3 regions of the Geobacillus sp. FJAT-46040 genome follow, and region 1 is predicted to be linked to each of the others. Evidence: predicted binding sites of a transcription regulator. Region 1 holds the regulator's gene; each other region holds the start of a gene.
The links. The regulator Rex, encoded in region 1, represses fermentation and respiration genes when NADH is low (regulators of the CRP and FNR family bind a similar motif). The targets are predictions, from matches to a motif close to TTGTGAAATATTTCACAA.
Positions count from the first base shown of each region.

Region 2: a site for Rex is predicted at 2,222-2,239, ahead of CD000_RS13190 (L-lactate dehydrogenase). Genes of this name have one in related genera too.
Region 3: a site for Rex is predicted at 2,798-2,815, ahead of CD000_RS06220 (hemerythrin domain-containing protein). Genes of this name have one in related genera too.

Region 1 is NZ_NISS01000001.1:2,697,562-2,702,887, forward strand. It holds gene CD000_RS14305 (CPBP family intramembrane glutamic endopeptidase) at 157-891, shown strand; gene CD000_RS14310 (YdiK family protein) at 888-1,067, shown strand; gene tatC (twin-arginine translocase subunit TatC) at 1,251-1,994, opposite strand; gene tatA (twin-arginine translocase TatA/TatE family subunit) at 2,015-2,167, opposite strand; gene CD000_RS14330 (redox-sensing transcriptional repressor Rex) at 2,184-2,825, opposite strand; gene moaC (cyclic pyranopterin monophosphate synthase MoaC) at 2,841-3,329, opposite strand; gene CD000_RS14340 (ABC-F family ATP-binding cassette domain-containing protein) at 3,426-5,326, shown strand, end outside.
Region 2 is NZ_NISS01000001.1:2,463,860-2,469,185, reverse strand. It holds gene CD000_RS13205 (ABC transporter ATP-binding protein) at 1-542, shown strand, start outside; gene CD000_RS13200 (ABC transporter permease) at 535-1,326, shown strand; gene CD000_RS13195 (ABC transporter permease) at 1,330-2,115, shown strand; gene CD000_RS13190 (L-lactate dehydrogenase) at 2,262-3,215, shown strand; gene CD000_RS13185 (potassium channel family protein) at 3,380-3,784, shown strand; gene bcp (thioredoxin-dependent thiol peroxidase) at 3,850-4,326, shown strand; gene perR (peroxide-responsive transcriptional repressor PerR) at 4,553-5,011, shown strand; gene CD000_RS13170 (YgzB family protein) at 5,036-5,326, opposite strand, start outside.
Region 3 is NZ_NISS01000001.1:1,175,078-1,180,403, forward strand. It holds gene CD000_RS06210 (IS1634 family transposase) at 1-1,150, shown strand, start outside; gene CD000_RS06215 (uroporphyrinogen-III synthase) at 1,698-2,492, shown strand; partial or broken gene CD000_RS19535 (pyruvate synthase alpha chain) at 2,664-2,765, shown strand; gene CD000_RS06220 (hemerythrin domain-containing protein) at 2,881-3,408, shown strand; gene narI (respiratory nitrate reductase subunit gamma) at 3,625-4,329, opposite strand; gene narJ (nitrate reductase molybdenum cofactor assembly chaperone) at 4,305-4,880, opposite strand; gene narH (nitrate reductase subunit beta) at 4,935-5,326, opposite strand, start outside.

The DNA.
Region 1 (5,326 bases):
CCATTTTCATTATTTCACATTCCTCGGACTGATAAACGGCTCCGGTTAATTTTTTTTACGGCGGTCAGGTGGGATGCGAGGATGCAGTTTTCTTACTATTTTCGCCATACATGTGCTACAATACGGATATAATTTGAAATAAAAGGGGTAGAGGGTTTGAAACGCAACCACTGGTACGTCATCATCACGTATATCGTCATGCAGCTGTCCGCCTTTGTCGGCGTGCCGCTTCTTCGCGCCCTCGGCGTCGGCCAAGGAACGGAAAGCCGCCTCGAAGCCGCCAAACTGGCTTCCGGGTATTGGGCGGTCATCAGCTTTCTGCTTGCGTTCGTCGTGATTTTATGGCTGCTCCGCGGTGACCGCAACGAACGAATGATGCGGCGGCTGCCGCTTGCTTCCTCGTGGATGTGGGCGGTCTTGGGCGTCTTTTTGGCGCTCGCGGCCCAAAGCATCGCCGCCAACATCGAATGGCGGCTGCTCGGCATCAAACCAGGGTCGGAAAATACAAGGCAAATCATCGATATCATCCGCCTGACGCCGCTGTTGGTCGTCGTCACCTCCGTCATCGGCCCGATTTTGGAAGAGCTCATCTTCCGCAAAATCATTTTCGGCTCGCTTTATGAAAAATACAACTTTTGGCTTGCTGCGCTTGTCAGTTCGCTTTTGTTTGCCATTGTCCATATGGAGCCGGAACATTTGCTTCTGTACACATCCATGGGGATGGTATTCGCGTTTTTATACGCAAAAACCGGCCGCATTTTCGTACCGATTTTCGCCCATGTCGCCATGAATACGTTCGTCGTCGTCATGCAGACGCTATTGGCCGACGAGATTGAGAAAATGATGCGCCAGTCCGAGCTGCCGCTCGCCGTTTGGAGGGTTTGGCTATGATGCGAAACCCTCGGCTGTTTTCGCTTCTGTATTTCGTCTTAGGCTCAATGTTTACGTATTTGGCCATCGAAAGTGCTCATGAAACGGTTTGGAACGTCTCCACCATCGCTTTAGCGGCGCTCGCTGCCTTTGATTTCGGCACCGCCCTTCGCCTTCTTTTCGCCTCAAAACGCTGACCCCCTTCCCGTGATTCGCGCGGGAAGGGACCAGAACATCAATCCCATGACGGCGATCATATCGTGAAAATGGAAACAAAAAAACAAGAGGCCGGCCTCAAAACCCTGTTTTGCGGCTTTTGAGACAGCCCCTTCGTTTGGCCCGGCCTTGCTCGCTTTCCTCTCAATGTTTTTCGTCCCGCCTCACTCATTGCCTTCCTGCTCGACTGCTCGCTGCGCTTTCCGATAGCCGATGCGCGCCACCCAAATGCTTCCTTCATACAAAATGGTGAGCGGAATCATGACGATCACTTGCGACAACACATCCGGCGGCGTAATGACCGCCGCTAAAATAAGCAGCGCTAAATACGCATACTTGCGGATGCGAACAAGAAGCTGCGGCGTAATAAGCCCTAAGCGGGTAAAAAACAGCACAACAATCGGAAGCTGAAATACGATGCCAAACGGCAGCACGAGCTGAAGCAAAAACTGAAAATATTCATTAATGCCGATCATTTGTTGAACCCCTAGTTGGTCAGCCAGCTGGCTCATAAATCGAACGACAAACGGAAACAAGACGAAATAAGCGAAGCTGACGCCTGCTAAAAAAAGAACGATCGACGCCGGGATATAGCTTAACGTCACTTTCCGCTCTTTTTCATACAGACCGGGGCTTACAAACGCCCAAATTTGATACAACAGCACCGGAGCCGACAGCACAGCTGCGATGACAAAGGCAAACTGAAAATACACTTTAATCGGATCGGTGAGGCGGAAGGCGTTCATGGTCAAATGCTTCGCCTCGGCCGTTCGCTGCAAATACAAAATGACATCATCGACAAAAAAGAAACTAACGACAAGCGCCGCAGCAAAAAAGATGAGCACGATGATGAGCCGTTTTCGCAGTTCACCCAGATGCTCATACACCGACATTTCTTTGTCATTCATTGTTTCTCCATCCTGCCTTGTCATCGGTCGGTTTTCGTTTCTTCGTCATCAGCGAGCCCTTTTGTGGCGTCTTTAAACTCGCGAAGCGACTGGCCGAACGACCGCCCTAATTCCGGCAGCTTTTTCGCGCCAAACAGCAACAAAATTGCAGCAACGAGCAACAAATATTTCATGTGTTGTTCTCTCCTTTTACGATGGCGATGGATAGTTTTTCAAAAAATAGACGAGCGACTGCAGCTCAATGGCTAAATCGATATGATGGACGCGAATATGGTTCGGCACGTTCAACCGCGCCGGAGTAAAGTTTAAAATGCCTTTAATTCCTTGGGCGACAAGGCGGTCGGTCAGCGCTTGAGCCGCGGCGGCCGGCACGGTTAAAATGGCGACCGGAATGTCGCCGCGAAGCCGCTCCTCCAACTCATCGAGATGATAGACCGGCACCCCGCCGACTGTCGTTCCTACTTTCCGCTCATCGACATCAAACGCCATCACGATTTTCGTATTGTTGTTTTTCGAAAAATTATAGTTTAAAAAGGCGGTGCCTAAATTGCCGACGCCAAACAAGGCGACTTCGGTCACCTCATCCTCTTCAAGCGTCCGGCGGAAAAACGACAACAAATAATTGACATTATACCCGTATCCCTTTTTACCAAGCGCACCAAAATAGGAGAAATCGCGGCGGATCGTCGCCGGATCGACTTTCACCGCCTCGCTCAACTCGGCAGAGGAGACGCGTTGCTTGCCGGAAGCGTGCAAGTTTTTCAAAAACCGATAGTAAAGCGGCAGCCGTTTGGCGGTTGCCTGCGGAATTTTCGGTTGTTCGTTGCTCATGATCTCATCCCCCAGCTAATCGGTTTTCCGTCGGTAATGGCCAGACTTCCCGCCCGTTTTTTCGACCAAATACGTCGGACCGATGACCATTCCTTTATCAAGCGCCTTGCACATATCGTACACCGTCAACGCACAGACCGAAGCGGCCGTCAGCGCTTCCATTTCCACTCCTGTGCTCCCTTTCGTTTTCACCGTTGCCGTGATGACGAGCTTATGCGCTTCTCCATCGTTTTCCCAAGCAAAAGCAATGTCCACACCCTTTAACATAAGCGGGTGACACATTGGAATAAGGTCAGCTGTCTTCTTCGCCGCCATCACCCCCGCCACTTGAGCGACGGCGAGCACATCCCCTTTCTCGATCGCATTGCTCGTCATTTTTTCGTAAATTTCCCGGCTGACAGTCACGCTCGTTTGCGCCACAGCCACTCGCACAGTATCTTCTTTGTGCGTAATATCAACCATTTTCGCGCGCCCTTGTTCATTGAAATGAGTGAACGATGACAATACAATCTCCTCCATTTATACACTATACACGATTTTTCATCATTCGTCTTTGACCGTTTTCGCGACTTACGTTAAACTATTCGCGAGGTGACGGACATGATCATTTTGCAAGTGCACGGGCTCACGAAATATTTCGGCGCTGACCTTATTTTATCGAATATAAAACTAGAAATACAGTCCCACGACCGAATTGCCCTTGTCGGCCGCAACGGAGCAGGAAAATCGACATTGTTGAAAATCATCGCCGGTGAACTCTCTTTCGACAGCGGCAAAGTCATCAAACCAAACCATATCAAAATCGGCTATTTGGCGCAAAACAGCGGGCTCGACTCGCCGCGTTCCATTTGGGACGAAATGCTTGAGGTATTCACCCCGCTTCTAGGACTCGAAAAACAGCTTGCCGAACTCAGCATGCAACTCGGCGACCCAGACGTACTCGCCGATCCAGCTCGCTATGAAAAAACGCTGAAAACGTATGACGAGCTGCAAGAACAATACAAAGAACAAGGCGGCTACCAATACGAAGCCGATATCCGCTCCGTTTTGCACGGGCTGCAGTTTTCCTCATATGATTATAAAACAACGCCGATCTCGTCGTTAAGCGGCGGACAGCGGACGCGTCTTGCCCTTGGGAAATTGCTGTTGTCCAAGCCGGATTTATTGATTTTGGACGAGCCGACGAACCATTTGGATCTTGAGACGCTCGCTTGGCTGGAGCAGTACTTGCAAGCCTATCCCGGTGCCGTCCTGGTTGTTTCCCACGACCGCTACTTTTTAGACAAAATCGTCACTGACGTATACGAACTGTCGAATGCCACGCTCAAACACTATGCCGGCAACTACAGCCGCTATTTGGAGTTGCGGGCCGAGCAATACGAACAAGAGTTAAGACGGTACGAGAAACAGCAAGAAGAAATCGCCCGACTCCAAGACTTCATCCAGCGCAACATCGCCCGTGCCTCGACGGCCAAACGGGCGCAAAGCCGGCGAAAGCAACTGGAAAAAATAGAACGGCTCGAACGGCCTGTCGGCGATGAAAAATCAGCCTCCTTTTCGTTCTCGATCGATCGACCGAGCGGCTATGAAGTGCTCACCGCTGAAGACATAGCCGTTGGCTATGGCGACGGTGCACCCATCATCCGCCAAATCAGCTTCCGCATCACGCGCGGCGAAAGCGTCGCCCTAGTCGGGCCGAACGGCATCGGCAAGTCGACATTGCTGAAGGCGATCGCCCGAAAACTCCCTATCCAAACAGGAGAGCTCCGCTACGGCGCAAACGTCCAAATCGGCTATTACGATCAAGACCAAGCTGATTTGTCATCGAACAAACGGGTGCTTGACGAGCTGTGGGACGCCTACCCCGAAAAGACAGAAAAAGAAATTCGCACCGTGCTCGGCAACTTCCTGTTTTCCGGCGATGACGTTTTAAAACCGGTCTCCGCTTTAAGCGGCGGGGAGAAAGCACGCCTTTCGCTCGCCAAGCTGATGTTGCAAAAAGCAAATGTCCTTCTTTTGGACGAACCGACAAACCATCTAGACCTCGACAGCAAAGAAGTGCTCGAGCAAGCGCTCATCGACTACCCGGGAACGATTTTGTTCGTTTCCCACGACCGCTATTTCATCAACCGAATCGCAACAAAGGTGTTTGAACTTTCCAGCGGAGGCCTAACGGAATACTTAGGCGACTATGATTACTACATCGCCAAAAAAGAAGAAATGCGCGAACTGGCACTCCTGAACGTCCGCCCGACAGAAACGGCAAGTGATTCTGCCAAAACGACATACGAGCAAGAAAAAGAGGAAAAAAAACGACGGCGCCAGCGCCAACGCCGCTTGGATGAAATCGAAGCCGAGATTGCAACGCTTGAAGCACAAATCGCTGAGATCGAGCAGCAACTTTGTGATCCATCCGTTTACGGCGACTATGAGACGATGCAACGATTGACGCAAGAAAACGACGAGCGGAAGCAGCGAGTCGAAATGTTATTGGCCGAATG
Region 2 (5,326 bases), 230 kb from region 1:
GCAAGCTGTCGCTTGGCCAGCGGATGCGCTGCGAGCTCGCCGCCGCCCTCATTCACAACCCGCCGCTGTTGTTTTTGGACGAGCCGACCATCGGTTTGGATGTGCTGGTGAAACTGAACATCCGCCAGTTTTTAAAGCAATTGAATGAACGGTATGGCACGACGATCCTGCTGACGACGCACGATATGTCAGACATTGAAGCGCTTTGCGAGCGGGTGATTATGCTTGATGAAGGGAAAATCATTTATGACGGTTCGCTCGGGCAGTTGAAAGAAAAATGGGGCCAAGGAAAACGGGTCGCCTTTACGTTTGCCGAAGCGGTGACGGCCGCTTTTTTGCAGCAGTTGACTGAAGGGTTGGATGTTGTTTGGAAAAAAGGTGAACAGCCGAACGTTTGGGTGGCGCACGTTCCATCAGGAGGCGTGCCGGAAGTTGTCAGCCGCGTCGCTGCCCGTTGTGCGTTAAATGACATCCATATTCACGAAGTGCCGACGGAGGAGATCATCCGCAATATTTATGAGGAAGGTGCGGTTCATGGGTAAGTATGTCGAAATGATCCGCATCCGCTTTTTAATGATGCTTGCCTACCGGACAAACTATTATACTGGCATTTTGATTTACGCCATTAACATCTCAGCGTATTACTTCCTTTGGTCGGCTATTTATGGCGGCAAATCATCGATGCAAGGGATGTCGCTTGGGCAAATGACGACGTATGTCGCCATTTCCTGGCTGGCGCGGGCGTTTTATTTTAACAACCTTGACCGCGAAATCGCGATGGAAATCCGCGATGGAAAAATAGCGACGGAACTCATCCGCCCGTACAGCTATTTAGGGATGAAAGCGGTGCAAGGGGTTGGCGAAGGGCTGTTCCGCTTGTTCTTCCTATCGTTGCCGGGGTTGCTGGTTGTCTCGCTCTTTTTGCCGCTCGAGTTTCCGGAACACGCCAAAACGTGGCTCGCTTTTGGCTTGTCGCTTCTATTCAGCTTTATCATCTTTTCGGAGCTGAACTTGCTTGCGGGAGTCGTGACATTTTTTACGTTCCGAAATGAAGGGCTGCTGAGGGCGAAACGGTTTATTATTGATCTATTTTCCGGTCTGATTTTGCCGTTGTCGTTTTACCCGGATTGGGCGCAACAGCTCATGGCGTATATGCCGTTTCAAGCCATCAGCTACATTCCAAGCATGATCATCACAGAAAGTTTTCAAGGAGCTGCTGTCCGTGATGGCCTGCTTCTGCAGGCGGCATGGTGCGTGCTGTTATGGTTTCCGATTGTGCTGTTATGGCGGGTGGCGAAAAAACGGCTCGTTGTGCAAGGGGGGTAGACTTTGTTTTACGTATCGGTTTTTTTTCAATATATGGCCCAGTACATGAAGACAAAATGGCAATACCGCGCGGATTTGCTGATTGAATGGTTGTCCGACTTCATGGCGCAGGCGGTCAACTTGGTGTTCTTGCTCGTCGTGTTTGGCCATACGACGCTGCTTCACGGTTGGTCGCGCGATGAGATGTTGTTTATTTACGGCTTTTTCCTTGTGCCGTACGCCGTATTTGGCGCCTTTTTTAATCTATGGGATTTCAACGAGCGCTACATTGTTCAGGGAGAAATGGATCGCGTGTTGACGCGCCCGGTTCACAGCCTGTTCCAGATCATTTTGGAGCGGATGGAGCTCGAATCGTTGCTTGGCGCTGTGCCCGGGCTGATCATTATGCTGTATGCCGGCAGCCGCTTGTCTCTTTCATTTCATTGGTATGATGTCTTCGTGTTTATTTTGCTTGTGATTGGCGGTGCATTGATTTACGCCGGCATTTTCATTTCACTGGCGACGATCAGTTTTTTTGCCGACGCCCGCACATCCATCATGCCGATGATGTACAACATCAGCAGCTACGGCCGCTATCCGGTCGATATTTATCACCGCGTCATCCGCTATATGTTAACGTGGGTGCTGCCGTTTGCCTTTGTCGGCGTTTATCCAGCTTCGTATTTTCTCCATAAGCAGGAATGGTATGGTTATGCGTTTTTGACCCCGGTTGTCGGCGTGTTGTTTTTCATCATCGCCGTGATGCTCTGGAACGCCGGGGTCAGGAGGTACCGCGGGACGGGGAGCTGAGTGCTCCCGTTGTTTGCCGCGGCGTCTGCCATGAAATGGACAAACAATAGTCAAACAATCGCCACAATCGCGCATGCATCGCGGTGCGCCTTTCGTGTAAAATATTTTGTGAAAGTGTTCACATTATATTGAGGGGGACGAATGCAATGAAAAACAACGGTGGAACCCGAGTAGTGGTCATCGGCACCGGGTTTGTCGGCGCCAGTTATGTGTTTGCCTTAATGAATCAAGGGATCGCCGATGAGATCGTGCTCATCGATGCGAATGAAAGCAAGGCCATAGGCGATGCGATGGACTTCAACCATGGGAAAGTATTTGCGCCGAAGCCGGCTGACATTTGGCACGGCGATTACGATGATTGCCGCGATGCCGATTTGGTTGTCATTTGCGCCGGCGCCAACCAAAAACCGGGCGAGACGCGGCTTGATCTTGTGGACAAAAACATTGCCATTTTCCGCTCGATCGTTGAGTCGGTCATGGCATCTGGATTTCAAGGACTGTTTCTCGTCGCCACCAATCCGGTCGACATTTTAACGTACGCGACGTGGAAATTCAGCGGCCTGCCGCATGAGCGGGTGATCGGTTCGGGGACGATTTTAGATACGGCGCGGTTCCGCTTTTTGTTGGGCGAGTATTTCTCTGTCGCTCCGCAAAATGTTCATGCCTATATTATTGGGGAACACGGCGACACTGAACTCCCGGTCTGGAGCCAGGCTGATATCGGCGGCGTGCCGATCCGCAAGCTGGTCGAGTCCAAAGGGGAAGAAGCGCAAAAAGATCTCGAGCGCATTTTTGTCAATGTGCGCGATGCCGCCTACCAAATTATTGAGAAAAAAGGAGCGACGTACTACGGGATTGCGATGGGGCTTGCCCGCGTGACGCGCGCCATTTTGCATAACGAAAACGCTATTTTGACCGTATCGGCCTACCTCGATGGCCCATATGGGGAGCGCGACGTCTACATCGGCGTGCCGGCTGTCATTAACCGCAATGGCATCCGCGAGGTGATCGAAATTGAATTGAATGATGACGAAAAAAATCGATTCCATCATAGCGCAGCCACATTAAAAAGCGTGCTAGCCCGTTGTTTTACGCGATGAGGCAACAAACGAAAAGTTGTGCCAACAGTCTTTCTTGTCCAAACAGGGGGATGTATGGCTCTGGGGGCGACACGCTGTTCCGATTGGGAAGGCGGCTTATTCCCGCATAATTGTCCGTTTCACGGTGTATATATGAACTACGGACAATTTGTGGAGGGAAGCGAATGGATTACGCATTCCTCGGAGTGGTGACCGCCGTGCTGCTCGGCAGCATCACCTCGCTTTGGACAGCGCGCGTACAAGCAACGCACCGCCTCTCCCTTGACAGTTTATGGGTGCTCGTTCAATGGTATGTGACGATGCTGCTAGGGTTTGCGATGATTTATATGATTTTGCAAGCCAACGGTCATCATGTATTTACTCCGTCACCAAGCAGTGCAGCAGGAAACCGCCTGTCTATGCTGGAAGACAGTCTATATTTAAGCGGCATGACCCTCCTGTCGGTCGGATACGGAGACGTCACCCCGGTCGGCATCGGGCGGTGGATCGCCATCGCCGAGGCGCTACTTGGCTACATTATGCCTGCTGTCATCGTCACGCGCACGGTATTTGACTGGGATCGCCGTTGACAGTTGCAATTTTCCTCTGTCTTCGTTACGCTAAAAGAAGACATTAAGGAGACGGAGGGAACGCTATGACGATCGCCATTGGCCAGCCAGCTCCAGATTTCACCTTGCCGGCAAGCAACGGGAAAATGGTTTCGCTCTCAGACTTCCGCGGCCAGTATGTCGTCCTTTATTTTTATCCAAAGGATATGACGCCTGGATGCACGACAGAAGCGTGCGATTTTCGCGACCGTCACGAGCAATTCGCCGGACTGAACGCTGTCATTTTAGGGGTGAGCCCGGATCCGGTTGCACGGCATGAAACGTTTATCGAAAAGTACAAACTGCCGTTTTTGCTTCTTTCCGACGAGCGACATGAAGTGGCAGAAATGTACGGAGTGTGGAAGAAAAAGAAAAACTTCGGCAAAGAGTATATGGGGATCGAACGCTCCACGTTCATTATCGACCCCGATGGGACGTTGGTTCAAGAATGGCGTGGGGTGAAAGTGAAGGGGCACGTCGATGAGGCGCTCGCGGAAGTCGCCCGATTGGCATCGTCTAGGTGAGTGTCCAATCAATCACAACGTTTTTGCGTACAATGCATAGTAACCTCCTCAAATGAAGGAAATGCGGCGGGTGGAAGTGATTCCCACCCCCTTTTTTTTGTTAAAAAGATGGCTGAGCCCATATATTAATGGTATCTATATTGACAAAAGGCATATACTCCTTGTAGACTAATTATAAATATTATAAAATGATAATTTTTTTCATCTTATACAGAGAGTGAGGTGCATGACGGTGTCTGCCAACGAGCAGCTGAAGGAAGCGCTTGACATGTTGAAAAAGACGGGCATACGCATCACGCCGCAGCGTCATGCGATATTAGAGTATTTGATCACCTCGATGTCCCATCCGACAGCGGATGAAATATACAAAGCGCTGGAAGGGAAATTTCCGAATATGAGCGTAGCGACCGTCTACAATAACTTGCGCGTCTTCAAAGAAATCGGGCTTGTCAAAGAGCTGACATATGGCGATTCATCAAGCCGGTTTGATTTTGTCACTTCCAATCATTATCACGTCATCTGTGAAGAGTGCGGCAAAATTGTCGATTTCCACTATCCAGCGCTTGATGAAGTCGAGCAGCTTGCCGCTCACGTCACCGGCTTTAAGGTAGACCATCATCGCATGGAAGTGTACGGAGTCTGCCCTGACTGTCAAAAAAGCGGGGCGCCGGCGCATTCGCATTAAAAAGCTGATAGCACAAGGCGGCTATCAGCTTTTTCTTTTTTTGTTGTACTTTTCGTCAAACTCTTTTCCTTCCAGTTCGCGGTCTAACGTCAACGGTTCACGGCAAAACATGCATAAATCGACGCGTCCGAGCATTTTTGTCACTTTGCCGCACGACGGACAAACGACTTGGACGGCTCGTGTAGACAGGGTGCCGATCCAAAAATATACGATGCCGCTCGCGACGAGAAACAGAAGACCTAACACCATAAATAGCGTCATGACAAGCGGGGACGTGCGGAAAAAGAGCCCGAGATACATGACAATGACACCGAC
Region 3 (5,326 bases), 1.5 Mb from region 1:
CGAGGACGGCATCCCGTTTTACGGCGATGTGCACGACGGCAACCTGCCGGACAAAACGTGGAATCCGGAGGTGCTGTCCCGTGTCCACGAACAGCTCAAACAAGCCAAGATGGAAGACGAATGGATTTATGTGGCCGATTCCGCCGCGATGACAAAAGACACTCTGGCGCAAACCAAAGCGGCCAACGCCTTTTTGATCACCCGAGGCCCTTCGTCGCTCCGCATCGTCAAACGGGCATTCGCGGAGGCCGATTCGGCCCACATCCCGTGGAGCGACCCCTTTACGCTGGCGGAGAGAAACGGCGCCACGTACCGGGTATGGGAAACATCCTCCACCTATGAAGGCCACCCCGTTCGGCTGATCGTCGTCGAATCGAGTGCGCTCGACCAGCGAAAAGGAAAGACGCTCGAAAAAGAACGAACCAAAGAAGCGGAGCTTCTTCGCGAGGAACAAGCCCGTTGGGAGCGCCACCCTTTCTCGTGCCGGGAAGACGCTGAACAAGCCTTGGCGTCCCTCAAGACGTCCCTTCGCCCACGGTTTCATCAGGTCAAGGCCGCGGTCGAAGAGATCGTACGCCCGAAAAAACGGCGCGGACGGCCGAAAAAAGGGGCGGAACCCGAGATGGAGACGCGGTATCTCTTGCGCCTTGACGTCGAATTCGACCAAAACGCGTGGGAACAGGCAAGACGGAAAGCGTCCCGGTTTGTCCTCGTCACGACCGTTCCGGAGGAATGGAAGGGCCAACAAATGGATGCCCAAGAGATCTTGAAGCTATATAAAGGGCAGATCTCGGTGGAAATGAACTTCGCTTTTTTGAAAGACCCTTTTTTCACGGATGAGATCTATGTCAAAAAGCCAGAACGAGTTGCGGTATTGGGCTATTTGTTTCTCTTGGCCTTGGCCATTTACCGCGTCTTTCAGCGCCGGGTGCGCCAGTTCATCACACCCGAACACCCATTAAAGGGCGCCGGAGGCCGCAAGCTGACCCGACCGACGGGGCAGGCGATTTTCCAGCTGTTTCAATATGTGAACGTCGTCCTCCTGGAGCTGCCGGATGGACGCATCCAACGCTCACTGGATCGCTCCCTCACCCCTGAACAACGAAGGATTCTGCAGGGGTTGGGGCTGGATGAGAGCATTTACGTGTAACGTCATACGGAACGACCAGTGATGGTAAAAAAAGGATAGCCATCGCTCGTCGTGTTGGTCAAAAAGTTATTCTGAAAAACTAAATAAAAAATCCTTTGTTTTGACCTTGTCAGGGTGCGAAATGTGAGTTATATCATATGTTATATCATATTTTTTAGTGATACAAAAACAAAAAAAGCGATTCCTCCCCCACTTACTCCCTTTGGTCGTTGAAGTGGGGGTCTCCTCGCCAAAGACGATGAACATTCCGTTGGACCGGCTCATTTCCGTCGAGCCGACGCGCATCATCGGTTCCTTTGACCGCCGCGGAGAAGAGGCCATGGTACATACTCGTTGAACGGAGGGCACGCGTCTTTGGGCGCGTGTTTTTTTGATGGTGGTCGGCTGTTTCTGCCTGCGGTCTGTTCTGTTGCGCTGGGCGCTATACCCAATGAAGGCGGCATTCGCGTTGCGATGTGCCAGGGAGCGGAATGGTTTTTTGTTGCATAGGCAAAGACTATCTTTTAGAATGGAAAGGACGAACGACTGACCATAAGGGGGAAGGGACATGCATGGCAAACGGATTGCCTTATGCGCGTCACGCAAACTGGACGAAATGACAACGCTTATTGAAAAGCAAGGAGGAACGGCCATCATTCGTCCGGCGCAAGGGACCGTCTTTTCAAAGGGAAGCGAACTGGGAGAGGAAATGCGAACCGTCATCGCCATGCGGCCGGACTGGATCGTATTTACGACGGGAATCGGCTTTGAGGCGCTGTTGGAAGCGGCCGACCGGGAGGGAATGGCTGCTCAATGGCATCGAACGATCAAGGAAGCGAACGTGGCTGCCCGCGGCTATAAAACGGTGACGGCGTTGAAACAAATCGGCGTCACCCCGGTGGCCGCAAGCGAGGACGGGACGACGAAAGGGTTGATTGCTGCTCTTTATGGGCACGACTTTGCGGAAAAAAACGTTGTTGTACAGCTGTACGGCGATACCGCGCCAGCCTTGAAGCAGTTTTTTCTTGAACAAGGCGCTTTGTATACGGAATTGTTGCCATACCGGCATATCGCTCCGGATGAGGAGACACTGGCGACATTGTATAAAGAAATCGTCGGGCGCGAAGTCGATGCCGTCTGTTTTACATCGGCGATGCAAGTCCGCTTTTTCTTTTCGTTCGCCCGCGAGAAAAAAGAGATCGCACCGCTGCTTGACGCGTTTCGCACCGATGTCGTGGCCTGCGCCGTTGGCAAAGTGACAAAAGAAGCATTGGAAGAAGAGGGAGTCGATCGCGTCATCGCCCCGGAACATGAGCGGATGGGAGCGATGATTGTGACGCTTGCCCGTTATTTTCAACAATAAGCCCTGTTGAGGGTTGTTTTATATCAATTTTCCAACCTGCTATATAAGAGATCATCTTTTTGTTAAATGTTTTATATTATGTGTTTCATCAAAAATGCTAAACTGTTTATTTTTTGTCACAGTTTTTCGAACATTTGCCGCTTATAATAAAACTGGGTATGTATTTTTCATATGAAAGGGCGGGGCGAGCATGAAACGAAGCTCATTCCAGCAGATGGCGAGCACGGTTCGGCGGGGATTTGCTACGGCGCGTCGCTCATGGGGGCGCGCGTGCTGTTTTTTTTTTTTGCGCTTCCCTGTCGGCGGTGTGATATGACTCACAACGATGGAGATGCTGCACACAGTATAATGGAAACAACGGACGGATCATAAAAAGGAGGAATTGATGATGCATTCATTTTGCCATATGGGCGGCCCTGAAGGGGTGAAATTATGCGCCGGACTGGCGCAATTAAAACAAGAACACGGCCCGCTGCGCGTCCAAATGGAGCAGCTGCTTGCCACAGCGGAAGCGATCGGCCAAGGGACAGATGACCGCAACTGGCGCGAGCCGCTCGCTGATTTGAGAGAAAAAGTTGAATCGTTCGTCGCCGCTCTAGATCCGCATTCGGAGCGGGAAGAAGGCGTATTGTTCCCGATGATGGCTCGGTACATCGGGCGGACGACCGGCCCTATTGCCGTCATGGAATACGAACACGAACAGGCGAAAGCGCGCCTTTCCATGTTTTTAGAAAAGACCGCCCAGCTGCCGGAGAACATCGACAGCAGACAGGCGTTGATGCTTGCCGGCGCGGTCATCGAGGCGCGTCACATTTTGGATGAGCACTTCATGAAAGAGGAGAACGTGCTCTTCCCGATGGCCGAGCGGCTGTTGTCCGATGCGGAGAAAGAAGAGCTGTTTGCGCGCATTAACTAAGTAACAAATGGAAAACAGGATGCCCCAAACGACGGGCATCCTGTTTTTTATTATTGGTTCATTTATTGGCAGGTTGTTATGCATGATCGTTAGGATATGCGGAAGCGCACGTTGTTTCGTTTCCGCCGCCGTTAAAGTTGACAGGCCGGCTGTTAGGCAATCGGTTTGCCCCCGCCTGTTCAGTTTAGGGTTCCTGATGTGACGCACGCCGCTCGCTTATTTGGCGCGGTTGAACGGCTCTGCTTGTTTTGGCATTCGCTTCCGATAGACGACGTAGCTGCGCTGCAAGTAGCGGAGCGGAAAGCTGAACACGTGAACGAGGCGGGTGAACGGCCAGACAGCGAACAAACCGAATGCAGCGAGAATATGAATTTGAAACCAAAGCGGCACCGTTTCCATATAAGCTGGGTTCGGACGGAATGTAAGAAGGCCGCGAAACCACGGGCCGATCGTCGTCCGGTAATCAAACCCGTGCGAATCGATGTTCAGAAACGTCGACGACAACCCGCTGGCGATCACGACAAGCAAAAATCCGAGCGCGACCCAGTCGCCGGTGCTGCTTGTCACCCGTACGCGCTTGACCGTCAAGCGGCGGCGAAAAAGGATCACGAAACCAACGAAGGCCGCCAAACCAGCGGGAATGCCGCCCGCCAAGGCGATGACGTGGTACATCTCCTCCGTAACGCCTAACGCCGTGTAAAACGGTTCCGGAATGAGAATGCCCATCACGTGGCCGACGAAGACGAACAAAATGCCCCAGTGGAAGAGAAGGCTTCCAAGGCGCAATTGCCGTTTTTCGAGCAGTTCGCTTGATTTGGATGTCCAGCCGAACTGATCGCGCTGGTAGCGCCAAACATGGCCGGCGATAAAGAGCACAAGCGACAAATAAGGAACGATCACCCAGAGAAATTGGCTAACCATGCCGTTGCACCTCCTTTCGGGATCGGCGTCACGCCGAGTTGAGTGAATGTGTGATTGAGCGCGTCAAACAGCTGTGCATACGGGCTGCCTGCCGCTGCCAGCCTGTCGCCGATTTCGCGGATATGGCCGGCATAATCGGCGAGCAAGGCGGTCGTATGCTCTTGATCTGCATAGGCCATCCATTCAAGCATGAGCGGCAAGTAATCGGGCAGCTCGTGATCGGAGACGTCGAATCCGGCCGCCTCGTAGCGCGCTTTTAAGGCGACGAGTTCGATTCCGCGCTCCCGCTGCTCGCCGTTTGTCATATACGTCAAGTACAAATTCGTTTTTTTGCCGAAATCAAATGTTTCGACATATTGCTCCATCCGCTCTCGAGCCGGGGTGACCGCGAGCTGTTCGGCCACTGCCAAAAGCGGCGCGCGGACGGTTTCATCGTCAAGCGAGCGGATGGCGTCTAGGCAGTCAGGAAGCGATTCGGCCCACTGTTCGTCCGGGTAAGACAACAAATACGATACACATAGAAAGACCGTTTGTTGTTGTTCGCTGTTCATCGTAAATCCTCCATTTCATTATTGAAGGGGGCGGGGCTCGCCTTCTTTCTCCTTTTACAGCGTGCCGCAAGCGCCCGGGCCGCCGGCAAATGCAAGCCCGCAGCTGCCTTGTTCGGCGTAGAGGTCAGCGACTTCTTCGCGGTGCGATGCTGGAATGACGAAGCGGTCTTCGTATTTGGCAATCGCGAGCAAACGGTACATCTCTTCAATGTCTTCACGGCTTAAGCCGAGCGATTCAATGAGGCGGATGTCCGGCTGTTTGTTCGTTTGTTTCGCCCGCATGTATGAGCGCATGGCCGCCATTTTTTTCAATGTCGTGCGGATGTGCGCCGTATCGCCCGCCGTCAGCAAATTCGCCAAATATTCGATCGGAATGCGCATTTCATCAATGGCCGGGAAGATGTCATCGGCGCTCGCTTGGCTTCCTTTTCCTTCGATCGTATTCA